DNA from 4 places in the Streptomyces sp. T028 genome. Region 1 is predicted to be linked to each of the others. Evidence: riboswitches for the same ligand, from Rfam matches in the RefSeq annotation. Region 1 holds a riboswitch; each other region holds the start of a gene.
What was found. A riboswitch is a leader RNA that binds a small molecule or an ion and turns the genes downstream of it on or off. The one in region 1 is predicted to bind cyclic di-AMP.
Positions count from the first base shown of each region.

Region 2: linked by a shared signal. The riboswitch ahead of ACLZN2_RS22920 (C40 family peptidase) and the one ahead of ACLZN2_RS44935 (M23 family metallopeptidase) in region 1 are both predicted to bind cyclic di-AMP.
Region 3: linked by a shared signal. The riboswitch ahead of ACLZN2_RS33315 (transglycosylase SLT domain-containing protein) and the one ahead of ACLZN2_RS44935 (M23 family metallopeptidase) in region 1 are both predicted to bind cyclic di-AMP.
Region 4: linked by a shared signal. The riboswitch ahead of ACLZN2_RS35680 (NlpC/P60 family protein) and the one ahead of ACLZN2_RS44935 (M23 family metallopeptidase) in region 1 are both predicted to bind cyclic di-AMP.

Region 1 is NZ_JBLRVZ010000063.1:7,854-10,045, reverse strand. Features, by position in the region: gene ACLZN2_RS44935 (M23 family metallopeptidase) at 195-1,187, opposite strand; cyclic di-AMP (ydaO/yuaA leader) riboswitch at 1,192-1,350, opposite strand; gene ACLZN2_RS44930 (alpha-galactosidase) at 1,655-2,192, opposite strand, start outside.
Region 2 is NZ_JBLRVZ010000024.1:18,329-20,520, forward strand. Features, by position in the region: gene ACLZN2_RS22910 (helix-turn-helix domain-containing protein) at 1-119, opposite strand, end outside; gene ACLZN2_RS22915 (ATP-binding protein) at 386-865, shown strand; gene ACLZN2_RS22920 (C40 family peptidase) at 918-1,391, opposite strand; cyclic di-AMP (ydaO/yuaA leader) riboswitch at 1,395-1,577, opposite strand; gene ACLZN2_RS22925 (hypothetical protein) at 1,947-2,192, opposite strand, start outside.
Region 3 is NZ_JBLRVZ010000038.1:8,636-10,827, reverse strand. Features, by position in the region: gene ACLZN2_RS33320 (HAD family hydrolase) at 1-362, shown strand, start outside; gene ACLZN2_RS33315 (transglycosylase SLT domain-containing protein) at 404-874, opposite strand; cyclic di-AMP (ydaO/yuaA leader) riboswitch at 878-1,076, opposite strand; gene ACLZN2_RS33310 (polyprenyl synthetase family protein) at 1,514-2,192, shown strand, end outside.
Region 4 is NZ_JBLRVZ010000041.1:41,355-43,546, forward strand. Features, by position in the region: gene ACLZN2_RS35680 (NlpC/P60 family protein) at 1-965, opposite strand, end outside; cyclic di-AMP (ydaO/yuaA leader) riboswitch at 973-1,146, opposite strand; gene pcrA (DNA helicase PcrA) at 1,379-2,192, shown strand, end outside.

The sequences.
Region 1 (2,192 bases):
TTCGGGGAAAGCGCTTTCCCCTCACGAGGATCACTGTGTCCCCACCCTGCCCCGGCTGTCGACGGGGCGAAAAGGGACGCCACAAGACCGCAATACGGCGATCACGAACACGCGGAGCGAAGGCCGGCCCCGGGGCTCGGGGTCCGGCCTTCGCTCCGCGTGTCAGGCGTGCTCGGCGATCGACGTCAGCGGGGTCAGCCGACGGTGACGCCGTGGGAGCGGAGGTAGGCGACCGGGTCCACGTCGGAGCCGTAGTTCGGCGTGGTGCGGATCTCGAAGTGCAGGTGCGGGCCGGTCACGTTGCCGGTCGCACCGGAGAGACCGATCTGCTGACCCGCGGTCACCGTCTGACCGGCCGAGACCGAGAGCTGGGACAGGTGGGCGTACTGCGCGTAGTAGCCGTCGCCCAGCTTGATGACGACCTGGTTGCCGTACGCGCCGCCCCAGCCCGCGGAGACGACCGTGCCCGCGGCGACGGCCTTCAGCGAGGTACCGGTCGGGACGACGAAGTCGACACCGGTGTGGTAGCCGCTGGACCACATGCTGCCGGCCACGCGGTAGTTGGTGCCCACGGTAGCGCCGGACACCGGGGCGGTGTAGCCACTGGAGGTGCCGGTGCCGCTCCCGGCGGCCTGGGTGGCCGCGTTCGAGGAGGACGAGGACGCCTTCGAGTCGGAGGACTCCGAGGACGAGGATGAGGACTTCGTGGTCGACGACTTCGACGCCTTCGACGAAGAGGAGGAGGAACCGGACGAACCGGACGAGGACTTGGTGCTCGCGGCCTTCGCGCCGATCGACAGTTCGAGGCCGGGGTGGATCAGCGAGGGGTTGCTGCCGACGGCCTCGCGGTTGTCCGCGTACAGCTTCTGCCAGCCGCCGCTGACCCGCTGCTCGTCGGCGATCTTGGCGAGGTAGTCGCCGGCCCGCACGGTGTAGGTCTTCGTGCTCTTGGCGGCGGACTTCCGGGTCGTCGACGCGGCCTCGACGGCGCTTTCCGCGACCGACTGGGAGACCGTCTGCGCGACCGACTGGGAAGCGCTCTGGGAAACGGACTGCGGGGTGGCCGCGTGGGCGCCGGTGGCTCCCATGAGCGGGAGGGCGAGTGCCGCTCCGCCGGTTCCGGCGACGGCGATGGAACGGGTGAAGCGCAGGGTCTTCGGGCGGCGGTGCTTACCCTTCGCGGGCATGGCGAATTCCTCTCCGGCGCCTGCGAGGTGAGCTGTCGGGTGCGGACGGGAGATGTCCGGCCGCGACGGGTCGCGGCTTTACCCCAAGCCTGTTCCGGAGACCGGAACAGGCGGTTCTGCCTGTGGGTCCCCCGCTCCTGCCGTGCACGGGTGAGTGTGCGGATTCCGGGCGGCGGCAGGATTCGGCGTCCGTCCGGATTGGTCTGGAACGTAAGCGACCCAGACGCACAGGAACAAGCAGTGGTTGCCCGGTTAATGCCTTTCTCTTGATCCGCTGTGCGAATTCCCAGTGACGCTCCGTGCAACGAGCACCGGAAATTTCGCCTAACGCCCTTGAAAAGCACTTTGATTACGTGAACATGACGGGCGACGCAGGGTCACGGATATGACCCTGCTCACGTGACGGCTCTCCAGGATTCCTTATTCCAGAGCGAGTTGGAACTAAGGTTTCAATTAGGACAGAAACCTCAGATCCGACGCAGGCGGATAACCGTCGCATCGAGGTCACCGCGCAGCCCGGTCCGCAGCCCGTGGTGCAACAGCACCGCACCTCGGTGCACTTCGCCCGTTTCACGGCATTCGTACGACGCTGTCGGGTCGACGCCACGCAGTCGCAGCGCGGGGACGGGTTCGCCGTAGCGCTGCGCCTGGAGCCAGGCGAGGACGACGGTCTCGTCGCCGCGGACGTACTGGACGGCACTCAGTCCACCCGCCGGGGGACGCAGCCGGTACTGGTCGCCGTGCTGGACGAGGGGCCGGATCTCCTTGTAGAGGTCGACCCAGCGGCGGGCTTCGGCGAGTTCCTCCTCGGTCCACTCGGAGAGGTCCCCGCCGACGCCGAGCACCCCCGCCATGGCGCTGACGAACCGGAAGCGCAGCGAGCTGATCCGGCCGTTGAGCTGGGCGTTGGGGCTGTCGGTGACCCAGGCGGCCATCACGCGCGCGGGATGGATCTGACTGAAGCCGTGCTGGATGTCGAGCCGGTCGAGCGGGTCGGTGTTGTCG
Region 2 (2,192 bases), on a different contig from region 1:
TTGGACTGGTGCCAGCCGACGAGCCGGGCCGCCTCACCGCTCGTGAGCCCCGCCCGGGCGCGCAGACTGCGCAGTTCCGCGCCCAGCTTTCGGCGGCGCACCGCGGGACCGTGCTGCATGGGCTCCTCCTTGCTCCCCATGGATCGTCCTTGATGGACCGTCCCTGTGGACCGTCTTTATGGGCCGTCCTTATGGGCTGTCCAAAAACGCTCTGCCGCGGCAGAGTTCACCGCATTGGGCGACAGATATATGCATATCTTGGTGGATCGCCACCCGTGACCGGCGTGCTGATGGCAGTCTGGCGAAGAAGCACCAGTCCGGGACCGTACTCGAACCATCCGCAGCGTGTCGGACTCCGGTCCCGTGGGAAAGGGACGAGGTCGCCATGGCAGACCATCTGGAAGCATCCGTCACTCTGCCGAGCGATCCCGCCTCGGTCTCCACGGCCCGCGGCTTCGTGGCCGGCGCGCTCGGCGAATGGGGACTGCCGGCGGACTCGGAGGCGGCCGACACCATCCGGCTGATCGTCTCCGAACTCGCGACCAACGCCGTGCAGCACACCTTCGGACAGTCACCCACCTTCACGGTGGCCCTGGTGCTCGACCGGGACGAACGGCTGCGCATCGGCGTCACCGACAGCCACCCGCGCTTCCCCAAACGACTGCCGGCCGCCGTCCAGCAGGACAACGGCCGAGGCATGGTGATCATTCGCTGGCTGACCGCCGAGCGCGGCGGCAAGCTCAGAGTCCGCCCCACACGGGAGGGCGGCAAGACGGTCACGGTCGAGCTGCCGTGGACCGTCCCGGCCGAGCCGGTGGCGGGCGCCGCGGCGCCTCCGCGACCGGGCGAGCTCCCGGGGCGGTGAGGGCGCGTCAGGGACGCCGCCACCACCCCGGGAAGCGGTGCTCGGGCAGGTCCTAGCGGACCCGGCCGTACCAGACGCTCTTGGTCCAGATCTTCTCCAGCTTCACCACGCTACCGGTCTTCGGCGAGTGCCAGATCTTGCCCTTACCGGCGTAGATCCCGACGTGGTACACGTACGACCCCGAGTGGAAGAACACCAGGTCGCCCGCCTTGCGGCTGGAGGCCGAGATGTGGCGCGTCTTGTTGTACTGCTGCGCAGCCGTGCGCGGCAGGGTCTTGCCCGCCTTCTTGAACGAGTACATCGTGAGACCTGAGCAGTCGAACCTCTTCGGTCCGGCCGCCCCGTACTTGTACGGTGCACCCTTCTTGGACGCCGCGACCTGGAGCGCCTTGGTCGCCGGCGTGGCCGCCGCGGCGTCGGAGGCGACACCGGGGATCACGATCGATCCGCCCACGGCGGCGATGGCGAACGCGGAGGCCGTACCGGCCCGGGCCATGAGCGACGGGACACGATTGAGCGCAGTCATGCGCAACCCTTCGTCAACCGCCTGTGAAGGATGACCTGTCGGATTCGGGCTGACAAAGGTGCCCGGCCGCTCGCGCGGCTTCACCCCAAGGGCTGCTCGACCCGGTCATGGCGTGACCGTTCCGGCGACCCGTCGTGCTTGGGTCCTCCACTCCTGCCGATGCACTCCTGTCGACGGGTCAATCCGGGCAGCGGCAGGACTCGGCGTCCGCCCGGACCGCCCCGCCGCTTGTGGCGGGGACTTGTCGTCAGACACGGATCTTGACTCACCGTTGACCGAAAATCCCAATGGAACCGGTGATTTGTGGGGTTCCTCACCACTCACCCGTTCGGGTGGACACCCTGATGGGGGTTCAGGTGTCAAGGCCGCCAAAGGCCCCCCGACCTGCGCCGCTACCCCTTGCGCCGACCCGGAAAACAGCGCCTTCGGCACAATGCGCTCGCTCGCAAGGGGGGCCGCCGCTACGCCGAACGGGGGTAACCCGTCTGGTGCGTTTCAGGTCCGGCCCGGACGTCACGGACGGCGCGGCGGTGCGCCGAGCCGGACGGGCGTGCGTCAACTGTCGGAGAGCGGAGGTACCGTGACGCGCGCTGTGCGGCGCTCCCCGTCCAGGACGCGCAGCGCCCGCGCGAGGGTCGGCGCGTGCAGCTCGCTCTCGCCCCGCTGGTGCATCAACGTCAGCGCGTCCCGCAGCTCCGCTGCCCTCGCCACCAGCGCCTGGGCGGCCCGCAGGCCCCGGTAGGTGTCACCGTCGTGCGCGGGATTGATCCGCCCGAGCAGATCCACCACGTCCAGATAACG
Region 3 (2,192 bases), on a different contig from region 1:
CGATCAGCAAGGTGCTGCTGCGCCATCCGGCGCTGTCCGACGACGAGTTGGCGGCGACGGCCCGCGCGGTGGTCGGCTCGCTCGCCACGGTCACCATGTCGGGGCCGGGCACGGTGGAGCTGCAGCCGTGCGGGATCACCAAGGCGACGGGGCTGGCCCTGGCCGCCGAGCATCTGGGCATCGGGCCCGAGGACACCATCGCCTTCGGCGACATGCCCAACGACATCCCGATGTTCGACTGGGCCGCCCGCGGGGTCGCGATGGCCAACGCCCATCCGGAGCTCAAGGCCGTGGCCGACGAGGTGACGACGTCGAACGAGGACGACGGCGTGGCCGTCATCCTCGAACGTCTGTACAGGTAGCTGCTGTACAGGTAGCAGCCGGATGGTGGCTGCCGGGCTGCTCAGTACGCGCCGAACACGTTGTCGATCGAGCCGTACCGCGCGGCGGCGTAGTTGCAGGAGGCGGTGATGTTCGCGACCGGGTCGTACGGATTCCAGGACGTGCCGGACACGTGGTACGCGTTGAACGTCGGGTCGATGATCTGCAGCAGCCCCTTGGAGGGGGTACCGGCGGCCGCGTTGGAGTCCCAGAGGTTGATGGCGGACGGGTTGCCCGAGGACTCCCGGATCACGTTGCGGTAGATGCCGTTGTAGGTGCCGGGGATCCCGTGCTGCGCCATGACCTGGAGCGAGGCGCGGATCCAGCCGTCGAGGTTGTTGGCGTAGCCGAGGCTGGTGGCGGTGGCCACGGTCGGGGTGGCCGCGGAGGCGGTGGTCGCGCCGAGGATCGGCAGGGCGAGCACGGTGACGCCGGTGGCGGCGACGGCGAGCGTGCGGGCGAGGCGGCGGGCACGGCGGGGCTGAGCGGGCATGGCGAAGTTCCTCTCCGTCGCCTGCGAGGTGAGCTGTCGGGTTCGGGCGGGAGCTGCCCGGCCGTGCCCTCACGGACACGGCTTCACCCCGAGCTGCACCGGTCTGTCCTGGGCATGCCCAAAGGCATGGCCCGGCTGGACCCGTGCGGCGACTTACCTGGTTCCCCCGCTCCTGCCGTGGTGTTCTCGGTGGGTGTTCGGGCGGCGGCAGGATTAGGCGTCCGCCCGACAGGCCGGGAACGTATGCGAGAGCACATGTCCGAAACAAGTGGCGAATTCACAGTTAGCCCCTATTGACCTTGGTCTGTGGCCTATGGGGATGCTTGATCCTTTGTTGCTGCAAAGCATCAACTCGCCTGAGTGGGCCGAGGTGTCGGGGCGCGGTGGAGGGGAACGGGGAAGGGGCTGGTTCGGCTGGGCGAGTGAGGCAACTCACCGACATCCACAAGACGGGTGAATCGGGCAATAAACCCAGATGGCTGCTTAAGGGGTGCCCCTTCTCATAGGGCCTGTCCGGGCTGTAACCGTGGGGGCTCGTGGTGATCGAAACCTGACCGGATACGCTGACTTGAGTGAGCGCAGAGACCTATCGACAAACCGCGTAGCCGCCGATAGACACCAGCAGACAGGAGACTCCTCGTGACCGTCGTCGAGCCGTTTGGGCTGAGCGTGCGGGACCAGGCTCTGGAAGCCGATGTCCAGGCCGGATTGGCGGCTGTCGAGGAAGGCTTGCTCGAGGCCACCAAGAGTGAGGTCCCGTTCATCACGGAGGCGGCCCAGCACCTGCTGCGGGCCGGCGGGAAGCGGTTCCGGCCGCTGCTCGTGATGCTCGCGGCGCGCTTCGGCGACCCGTACGCGCCGGGGGTCGTCCCCTCCGCCGTCGTCGTCGAGCTCACCCATCTGGCGACCCTGTACCACGACGACGTGATGGACGAGGCCGCGGTGCGGCGCGGGGTGCCCAGTGCGAACGCCCGCTGGGGCAACTCGCTCGCCGTCCTCACCGGCGACTTCCTCTTCGCGCGCGCCTCGCACATCCTGGCCGACCTCGGCCCGGAGGCGGTGCGGGTGCAGGCGGAGGCGTTCGAGCGCCTGGTCACCGGCCAGATCCTGGAGACGGCCGGCCCGGTCGACGGCCGCGACCCGGTCGACCACTACCTCGACGTCCTCGGCGGCAAGACCGGCTCCCTGGTGGCGGTGTCCTGCCGCTTCGGCGCGATGATGTCGGGCGCCGACGAGACGGTGGTGGACGTGCTCACCCAGTACGGGGAGCGGCTCGGGGTCGCCTTCCAGCTCGCCGACGACGTCCTGGACATCGCCT
Region 4 (2,192 bases), on a different contig from region 1:
TAGGTGGTGCGCGGGAGGGAGACTCCGGCGGCCTTCCAGGCGGCCTGGGTCAGACCGGAGCAGTCGTAGGAGTCGGGGCCGGTGGCGCCCCAGACGTACGGCTTGCCGATCTGTGCGCGGGCGAAGGCGAGCGCCTTCTCGGCCTTGGTGGCGTACGAGGAGTCCGTGGACGAGGACGACGAGGATGACGAGGACGAGGAGGAGTCGGACGACCCGGAGGAGGACGTGCCGGCGTCCTGCTGGGCGGCCTGTTCCGCCGCCTGCTGCTGGGCCAGCTCGGCCGCCTTGCGCGCGGCCTCCTCCTGCTTCTGCTTCTCGATGGCCGCCAGCCGCGCCTTCTCCTCGGCCGTCAGCTGCGCCAGCAGCTCGCGGGCATCGCCGAGTTTCTTCTGGACGGTGGCCTTGGCGGTCTTCAGGTCGCTCTGGGCGTCGGTGAGCGTCGCGAGGCTCTCGGCGGCCTCCTGCCGCTTCTTCATCGTCGCCGACTGCTCGGTGACGTAGTCGTCGACCGCGCCCTTCTGACGGTCGGTCATCCGACCCATCAGCTGCGTCTGGTCGAAGTAGTCCTGCGGGGAGTCCGCCAGCAGGAAGGTCGCCGTGTCGGGCGCGGAGGCACCGGTGCGGTACTGGGCGGCGGCGAAGGAACCGAGCTCCTCCCGCGCCTCGTTGAGCTTCTGGGTGCGCTTCGCGACGTCATCGAGGAGACCGTCGACCCGCTTGCGCTGCTTGGTCGTCTTCTCCTTGGCGGCGTTGTACTTCTCGGTCGCCGACTCCGCCTGGCGGTAGAGGTCGTCGACCTTCTTCTCGACCTCCTCCAGGCTCGGCTTGCCGTCGTCGGCCGGGGCGGCGTTAGCCGTCTGGGAGAGCAGGGCCACGGACGTGAGGGCGGCGGTGGCCAGGGCGGGCGTGCGTATGCCTGCCACGCGGGTGCCCGAAAAGCGCGGCTTGCGGTGCTGCGACGCCAAGAGAGGCGACTCCTTCCATCGTCCGCCTACCGGGTTAGCTGTCGGGTTCGGGCGGATGGTTCGGAAGGGCGCCCTACGGCCGCCTCCCGTCGGGAGTCGGGCCGATTCACCCCGGGGTCTCGGTGGGTCCCCGGCTCCGGCTGCCGCGCAGGGGGCACACCGGACTCGGCGGAGGCCGTACGGCCCGGCGAGGTTCGCCGGTGGGGATCCGCGTGGCCTGCCCGGCACGGTAGCCAACTCGTGTGGCCCCTGTGAAGGTTGATGGGCGATATGCCCGATACATTTTTGTTATCTTGCGCAAAGCCGAGACATGGGATCACGTGCTGTGATAGCGCCGCCTCGGAAGGTGAGGAGCGGAGATGTTCGGGGGACGGCCCCGCGTTGTCAGTGGGGCGCCCTAGACTCGGAGAGCGATGAGCAGCCTCTTTGACGACAGCTTCCTGGCGAACCTCCAGGCCCCCGCCGGCCATGAGGAGGAACCCCCGCCGCCGCCCGAGGACGATCACGTTCCGGAGCCGCTTCCGGACGATCTGTTCGGCGGGAAGTTCGACGCGCCCCCGGACCGGGACGTGTACTACCGCGACGGCGCCGCCCGCCCCGCGCTCGACGCGGCCGCCCTCCTGGAGGGACTCAACGACAACCAGCGCGCGGCCGTCGTCCACGCCGGCACCCCTCTGCTCATCGTCGCCGGCGCCGGCTCCGGCAAGACCCGTGTGCTCACCCACCGCATCGCCCACCTCCTCGCCGAGCGCAACGTGCATGCGGGCCAGATCCTCGCGATCACCTTCACCAACAAGGCCGCGGGCGAGATGAAGGAGCGCGTCGAGCAGCTCGTCGGCCCGCGCGCGAACGCGATGTGGGTGATGACCTTCCACAGCGCGTGCGTGCGCATCCTGCGCCGCGAGAGCAAGAAGCTCGGCTTCACGTCGTCGTTCTCGATCTACGACGCAGCCGACTCCAAGCGGCTCATGGCCCTGGTCTGCCGTGATCTTGACCTCGACCCCAAGCGCTTCCCGCCGAAGTCCTTCAGCGCCAAGATCAGCAACCTGAAGAACGAGCTGATCGACGAGGAGGACTTCGCCGCCCAGGCCGGCGACGGCTTCGAGAAGACCCTCGCCCAGGCCTACGCGATGTACCAGTCGCGGCTGCGCGAGGCCAACGCCCTCGACTTCGACGACCTGATCATGACGACGGTCAACCTGCTGCGCGCCTTCCCCGATGTGGCCG